DNA from 2 places in the Paenibacillus sp. LX16 genome. Region 1 is predicted to be linked to the other one. Evidence: riboswitches for the same ligand, from Rfam matches in the RefSeq annotation. Region 1 holds a riboswitch; the other holds the start of a gene.

Evidence for each region. Region 1 has a riboswitch for S-adenosylmethionine ahead of metA (homoserine O-acetyltransferase MetA). Riboswitches for the same ligand answer to the same signal wherever they lie in the genome.
Region 2: linked by a shared signal. The riboswitch ahead of T3H97_RS20985 (methionine ABC transporter ATP-binding protein) and the one ahead of metA (homoserine O-acetyltransferase MetA) in region 1 are both predicted to bind S-adenosylmethionine.

Annotation. Positions count from the first base shown of each region.
Region 1 is NZ_CP141152.1:1,667,234-1,670,779, reverse strand. It holds gene T3H97_RS07655 (PLP-dependent transferase) at 1-1,177, opposite strand, end outside; gene metA (homoserine O-acetyltransferase MetA) at 1,302-2,219, opposite strand; SAM riboswitch class I at 2,338-2,463, opposite strand; gene corA (magnesium/cobalt transporter CorA) at 3,014-3,546, shown strand, end outside.
Region 2 is NZ_CP141152.1:4,681,557-4,685,102, reverse strand. It holds gene T3H97_RS20995 (UbiD family decarboxylase) at 1-245, shown strand, start outside; gene T3H97_RS20990 (Cthe_2314 family HEPN domain-containing protein) at 297-1,022, shown strand; SAM riboswitch class I at 1,148-1,287, shown strand; gene T3H97_RS20985 (methionine ABC transporter ATP-binding protein) at 1,423-2,445, shown strand; gene T3H97_RS20980 (methionine ABC transporter permease) at 2,442-3,110, shown strand; gene T3H97_RS20975 (MetQ/NlpA family ABC transporter substrate-binding protein) at 3,186-3,546, shown strand, end outside.

The sequences.
Region 1 (3,546 bases):
GCTCTCCTCCTTCTACTTCTTGACGTGCCGCTTCCAACGCCGAACGCAAATCTTCAATTAGGTCGTCTGTATGCTCAATGCCTACGGAGAAACGCAACAGCCTATCATCTACCCCGACTGCATCCCGAATTTCTGCTGGTATGTCCGCATGGGTCTGCACAGCGGGATAGGTCATTAACGATTCCACACCGCCGAGACTTTCCGCAAACGCAATGAGCTTAATGTGACGAAGCAAAGGTTCCACATAACGAGCATCCTTTACTTTAAAGGAGAAGATACCTGTATTTCCGCTGGATTGTTTATTTTGAATCTCACGACCTGGATGGCCTTCGAGAGCTGGATAAAATACTTCCGCCACCGCCGGATGCGTCAGTAAATAGTTAGACAGCACTGTTGCATTATGCTCATGTCGGTCCATACGCAGCGCTAACGTCTTCATGCCCTTCATTAACTGGTAGCAGTCGCTTGGGGAAAGCACGGCCCCTATGGAATTGTGCAGAAAGGCAATTTCAGCTGATAGCTCTTTGCCTTTGGTTACGATCAACCCTGCCAGCACATCGTTGTGTCCACCCAAATATTTGGTTGCGCTATGTACCACAATATCCGCGCCCAGTTCCAATGGTCGCTGGAAATATGGGGTTAGCAGCGTATTATCTACAATGGTAAGCAACTGATGTTGTGATGCCCATTCAGCCACCGCTCGAATATCAGTAATCATCATTAACGGATTTGTAGGTGTTTCTATGAATACAGCTTTGGTATTCGGTCGACATGACTGTTCGAGCGCTTTAAGATCGTTTGTATCCACATAACTGGCTGTTACACCAAATTTAGATAAAATACGCTCCAACAAACGATAGGTCCCGCCATACAGATCCAGCGATACTATGAGATGATCTCCCTGTCCAAACAATGCAAATACCGTTTGCAGCGCCGCCATACCTGAGCTGCATGCAAAGCCTGCATCACCCGATTCAAGTGCAGCAGAAGCCTCTTCCAGTACCTTTCGCGTGGGATTGATCGTCCGAATGTAATCAAATCCTGTGCTTTGACCCAGACGGGGATGGCGGAACGCCGTAGATTGGTAAATCGGGTAATTAACAGCCCCGGTTACTGGCTCCTCTACTGAGCCGATTTGTGCCAATCTGCTTTCGATTTTCCACTGTTTCTCACTCATATGAATCCTCCTGTTAACTTCCATAGTGGGTGCTATAACATATCCTGCAAAAATGGATGTCAAAGACTATACTGCTGCGCTACTGCAAGGTGGTACTGTACAAGGGTAAACTACAAGCCCCTTTTTAAATCTGGGGCCCGATATCATAAGGCGTTTCTTGGTATACATAATAGTTCAGCCAATTCGAGAATAATAAATTGGCGTGTGCCCGCCAGATTGAGGGCGGTGTGCGCTCAGGATCATCATTAGGAAAATAATTTTTGGGAACTTCAATATCCATTCCTTTGGCCACATCGCGGTCATATTCCCATTTCAGTGAAAGCGGGTCATATTCAGAATGTCCAGTTACAAAAATTTGTTTACCGTCAAGCGTGGCTACCAGGTACACTCCAGCTTCCTCGGATTCGGATAAAACTTCTAATTCGGCAATATGATCAATATCTTCTCGCCGAACCTCCGTATGTCTGGAGTGAGGAGCATAAAACAGTTCATCAAAGCCGCGTAGCAATTTTACTTTAGGTTTAATCACGGTGTGTGGAAATACGCCAAAGCATTTGTAATCGAGCCCGTATTTCGGGACATTGAAATGATGGTATAAACCTGCCTGTGAGGCCCAACAAATGTGCATGGTCGAAGTTACATTCGTTTTCGTCCATTCAAAGATTTGCCGGATCTCCTCCCAGTAGTTCACATCCTCAAACTCAAGCTGTTCAACCGGGGCTCCTGTAATGACCATGCCGTCAAAACGACTGTTCTTGATCTCGTCAAACGTTTTATAGAACATGTTCAAATATTCTTGCGATGTATTTTTGGATATATGAGACTTCATGTGCACCAGCGTGACGTCCACTTGCAGCGGCGTATTGCCGACCAAGCGCAACAGTTGGGTTTCCGTCGTTTCCTTTGTAGGCATTAAATTCAAAATGGCGATACGCAATGGACGAATGTCCTGATGATAAGCCAGGCTTTCATCCATTACGAAAATATTTTCGCCCTCCAGCACTTCCTTGGCAGGTAGCGTGTCTGGGATTTTAATCGGCATGTAAACTCACTCCTTGTTCGGTAAGTTTTGCGAAAATCGTCTTGTTGAGATGCCGGGCATATAATAAAAAGACCTTTCTCTGGTTAGAGAAAGGTCATATTTGTATCCATATGCGCCTCTCTCATCTGTCAGGGCGACGCTCTTTGTACAAAGCGCGCGTCCTGCAAGAATTAGCACCGTGCGATTAAAATCGCCGGTTGCCGGGTATCATCGGGCTAGTCCCTCCACCTGCTCTTGATAAGATTTCGCTATATTCATTTTGGGTTCACAAAGTTCTTGTTGTTCACTTTAATGCATCGGCTGGGCTTCGTCAAGATAGGACTTGTAAATTTGTGCCCTGCATTCACATTTTGTCTACCTTTTCCATAGGTTAAATCATATCCTCCTACCGCGGCAGCTCTTGCCACTACTGTCGATTTAGCCCATGATTTTGCGCTTGAAAGGCCGTAGGCCGAGCGTTATACTATACAAGTGCTATTAGGCAAAAATATGGAGCAGTAGTGCAGATTTGAGTGTTTCCTGCGATACTGTGGCAATCTAAAAAAGAACATTTGAGAGGTGAATCCGGAATGGAAGGCGACCCGAGTCCGAATAGGCGGCGATCCCTGAACAACAGCATAGGAATGACTTCAGCTTGCCGAAAGACGGGACGCCAGGCTCTGCATGCTCCAAAAGCCTCCGGCTTTTGATGGAAGTGCACGCTTACCCGCACCGGCTAACTGGCTAACTGAGTCCATTCCTTATGCTTAAGGTAAACGTATTTCCGTTACGACGGAGCATAAGGAGTGACATATATGAAAATCCGTTTGGTCAACAACGGGGTTTTTACCCCTGTCGAAGAAATTGAAATGGCGCTTACTGCACCGGCAGAAGGTTTTTATTGGATTGATGCCGATGTCGATGATTTGGCAGTGCTCCAACCTTTATTTTCCATGCATGATCTTGCAGTAGAAGATTGTTTGAGTGAAGAAGAGCAGCGTCCGAAGATTGAAATTTATGAAAGCCATTATTTTATCGTTGTAAATAGCATTCGTTTTGATGATGAAGAAATATTTTTGCGAGCGTTGAACATTTTTCTCGGCCGCCATTTTATCATTACGGTGACCAAGCAGAAAATCAATGAGCTTCGTACCCTCAAGCCTATGCTGTGGGAGCAAGAAGTCAGCCAGCCTGACCGTTTTATGTATCTGTTGGTCGACTTGATTGTTGACAACTATTTTCTGGTTGGTGACCGGATTGAGGTCCGCATTGAAAAGCTGGAAGAAGATATTCTAATGCATACGAAAAAGTCGCATTTGAACGAAATCATCGGCTTGCGAAGTGAGAT
Region 2 (3,546 bases), 2.9 Mb from region 1:
TTTTCATTGTGGATGATGCCAAAGAAGTCGTTCGCTCTCAAGCCTCGTTTCTGTGGACGGTATTCACACGCTTTAACCCGGCTACAGATATGTACGCGGACAGCGAGGTGCGTTTGCATCATCTGAACTATAAGCTGCCGATTGTAGTGGATGCGCGTATGAAGCCGGGGTATCCGGATGAGGTGTTACCGCGTGAGGATATTGTTAAGCTTGTAGATCAACGATGGACGAGTTATTTCGCTTGACGCCCTAATTAAACCTACAGCCGGATTTTACATTTATAAGGAGGTGTAAGCATGATACGCAAGCTACTGGGTGAGCCGCCACGTGTGAACAAGGGCATCCTGCTAGATGCCATGAATAGCATGTCAGATATGTTGAACCTGCTGGAACGGCAAATTCAGGCTGGTGGAGATCCGACCCACGATTTTCGAAAGGCGGATATTTTGACACGCGGTCTAATGTCATCTCTGGATGAACTGGAGCAGAGCCATCATGCTGCCGCCTTTTTCCGAATGAAAGTGAAAGCCGGATACGCTGAAGATATGAGCGAGGATGAAAAATCCGATTATGCATTATATGTTTTCTTTTATAAAGATGGGTTTGTTCGGGTTTTCTCTATTTTGGATAAGCTTGGTAACTGGCTAAATGATCTGTGTGATTTAAAAACAGGGCAGTATAAGGCGCATTATTCGTATTTTACCGTGTTGCGGCAGCTCAAGTATCTCAAAATGCATCCTATATTGACCGATAATTTAATTGATATCAAGGATACTTACAACGATGCCATCAATCGGCTGCGTAAGCGTCGGAATACGGAGATACACTATATGAATACGGAAATGCAGGATGATCTCTGGCAACGACACCGAGCTTTGTATGGAAAAATCCAATTGGAGGACCTCGATCACCATTTGGAAGATTTGCAGCAGGGCTTGGAAATGGTGTGTCGGTCGTTGTCAATCGCCTTTACTTATACTGCGAAACAATGGGAGAACCGGGCAGTACGCCCAAAAATATGATAGAAAATATCCTTTGACAAAGCAATGTAAACTATCTATACTGAAACCTAGTTTCAGAAAAATGCTTGAATTATGTTTTTTTATATAAACTTAACGGACAGCTAAAGCTGGAGTTTAACATATTTTTCTTATCCAGAGAGGTGGAGGGACTGGCCCGATGAAGCCCGGCAACCCGTTCTTTCCCGGTGTAATACACTGGGAGGGAACATGATGGTGCTAATTCCTACAAAACCGCTAGAGTTATAGCGATTTTGGCAGATGAGAAAAGGTTCGCAAGGTGGGGCCCTTTTCATTCTGTGAAAGGGGCTCTTTTTGTATAAATAAATAGCGATTTTATACAATCCTGAGAGATGACAACTGGTTAAAAGGGTAAGGAAGAAGTGAAGGAGGTCGCAGCACGTTGATAGAGCTTAAGCAGTTAACCAAGCATTATGGCAAAGGCAACCGACGCGTTAATGCGCTGTCTGGGTTGAATCTTTCTATAAAGCGTGGAGAAATATTCGGAGTGATTGGTCACTCCGGGGCGGGGAAAAGTACGTTGATCCGCTGTATTAATTTATTGGAACGCCCTACTTCAGGTGAAGTATGGGTAGACGGGGTAAACCTCACCACTGTGAGTCAATCCCAATTACAAATGCAGCGCCGAAAAATCGGAATGATTTTTCAGCATTTTAATTTGTTGTCCTCGGCGACGGTGTATGACAATATTGCATTTCCATTGCGGCTGGTAAACACGCCCAAGCAGAAGCTGGACAAGAAGGTTCGTGAACTGCTGGAATTGGTGGGTCTTGAAGAACACAGTGGAAAATATCCGTCACAGCTCTCAGGTGGACAGAAGCAACGGGTAGGAATTGCACGGGCGCTGGCTAGTGATCCTCATGTATTGCTGTGTGACGAAGCGACTTCAGCGCTTGATCCGCAGACGACGGGGTCTATCCTGAAATTGCTGCTGGATATTAATCAGCGCTTTAATTTAACCATCGTACTGATTACACATGAAATGCATGTCATTCAAAGCATCTGTGATAAAGTTGGCGTCATTCATCAGGGCGACATCGTGGAGCAAGGTCCGGTGGCGGAAGTATTTTTGAAGCCGCAGCACCAGGTAACCAAGGACTTTATCCAACGGGAGTCAGAACATCCCGAAGAGTTACAAGCAGCGATTGCGGCAGCAGGTGGCGGCGAGTCAGCGCAGGTAGTACGTATCTCCTTCTTGGGCAGTAAAACATATGATGCGATTCTGTCGCGTACGGCTCGAAGCACTGGTGTTGATTTTGCGATCTTGCAGGGAACCATATCTACCATTAAAAATGTACCCTATGGTCAGCTAATCGTTCGTTTTGAAGGAAATCATGAGGATATAGAGCATACGCTGCGCGAAGTGTCTGGGCAAGGACTTGATGTGGAGGTGATCGGACAATGAGCGAACTTGATTTTTCACAAGTGAGTTGGGAAGAGCTAGGGAATTCTACGCTGGAAACCCTTCAGATGCTTGGGGCATCCGCATTGTTCACCCTCATTATTGGTTTGCCGCTCGGCATATTATTGTTTCTGGCGAGCCGCTCCTCGTTAACTCTGATGAAGGTGATATACATTGTATTATCATTCATCGTTAACATTTTACGTTCCGTACCCTTTATCATTTTGATCGTTGCACTTATTCCTTTTACACGATCGCTGGTAGGTACCTCGACCGGGGTGTTGGGAACCATTCCACCATTGGTTATTGGGGCTGCCCCATTCTTCGCACGTCTTGTCGAAACGTCTCTGCGTGAAGTGGACAAGGGCGTCATTGAAGCCGCACAAGCGATGGGTGCCTCGACAGGACAAATTATCCGGCGTGTGCTGTTACGTGAGGCACTTCCGGGTCTGCTCGCCGCATTAACCATTACCGTCGTTACACTCGTATCCTACACGGCAATGTCCGGGATGATCGGGGGCGGTGGACTAGGTACACTGGCTATCAACTACGGCTATTATCGTTATGAAACGGCTGTAATGATCGTTGCGGTCGTGCTGATGGTCGTATTGGTACAATTGCTGCAAATGGCGGGAGATCGTCTCGTGCGGCATTATACTCGAAAATAGGGAAAACATATAGATATCCTTATTGATCAGGACGTCTGCTCCTGAATATTACAAACTTATTGGAGGGGTAATAACATGAAGAAATGGGTATTGGCTGTATTAAGCTTGACATTAATTGCGGTGCTGGCTGCTTGCGGTACAAAGAGCACAACATCGGATACAAACAATGCGAACGAAAATACAGGCGGATCACCACGTGAAGTGGAGCTGAAAGTTGGAGCTTCTCCTGTGCCACATGCGGAAATTTTGGAAGCAATCAAGCCTCAGTTGGAAAAAGAAGGGGTTCGCCTACAAGTCGTTCAGTTTAACGACTATGTACAGCCGAACGTTCAATTGTTTGACAAGCAGCTGGATGCTAACTTCTATCAACATGTACCTTACTTGGATGTGATGAACAAAGAGCGCAAAATGGATTTGGTTTCTGTGGGCGCGGTTC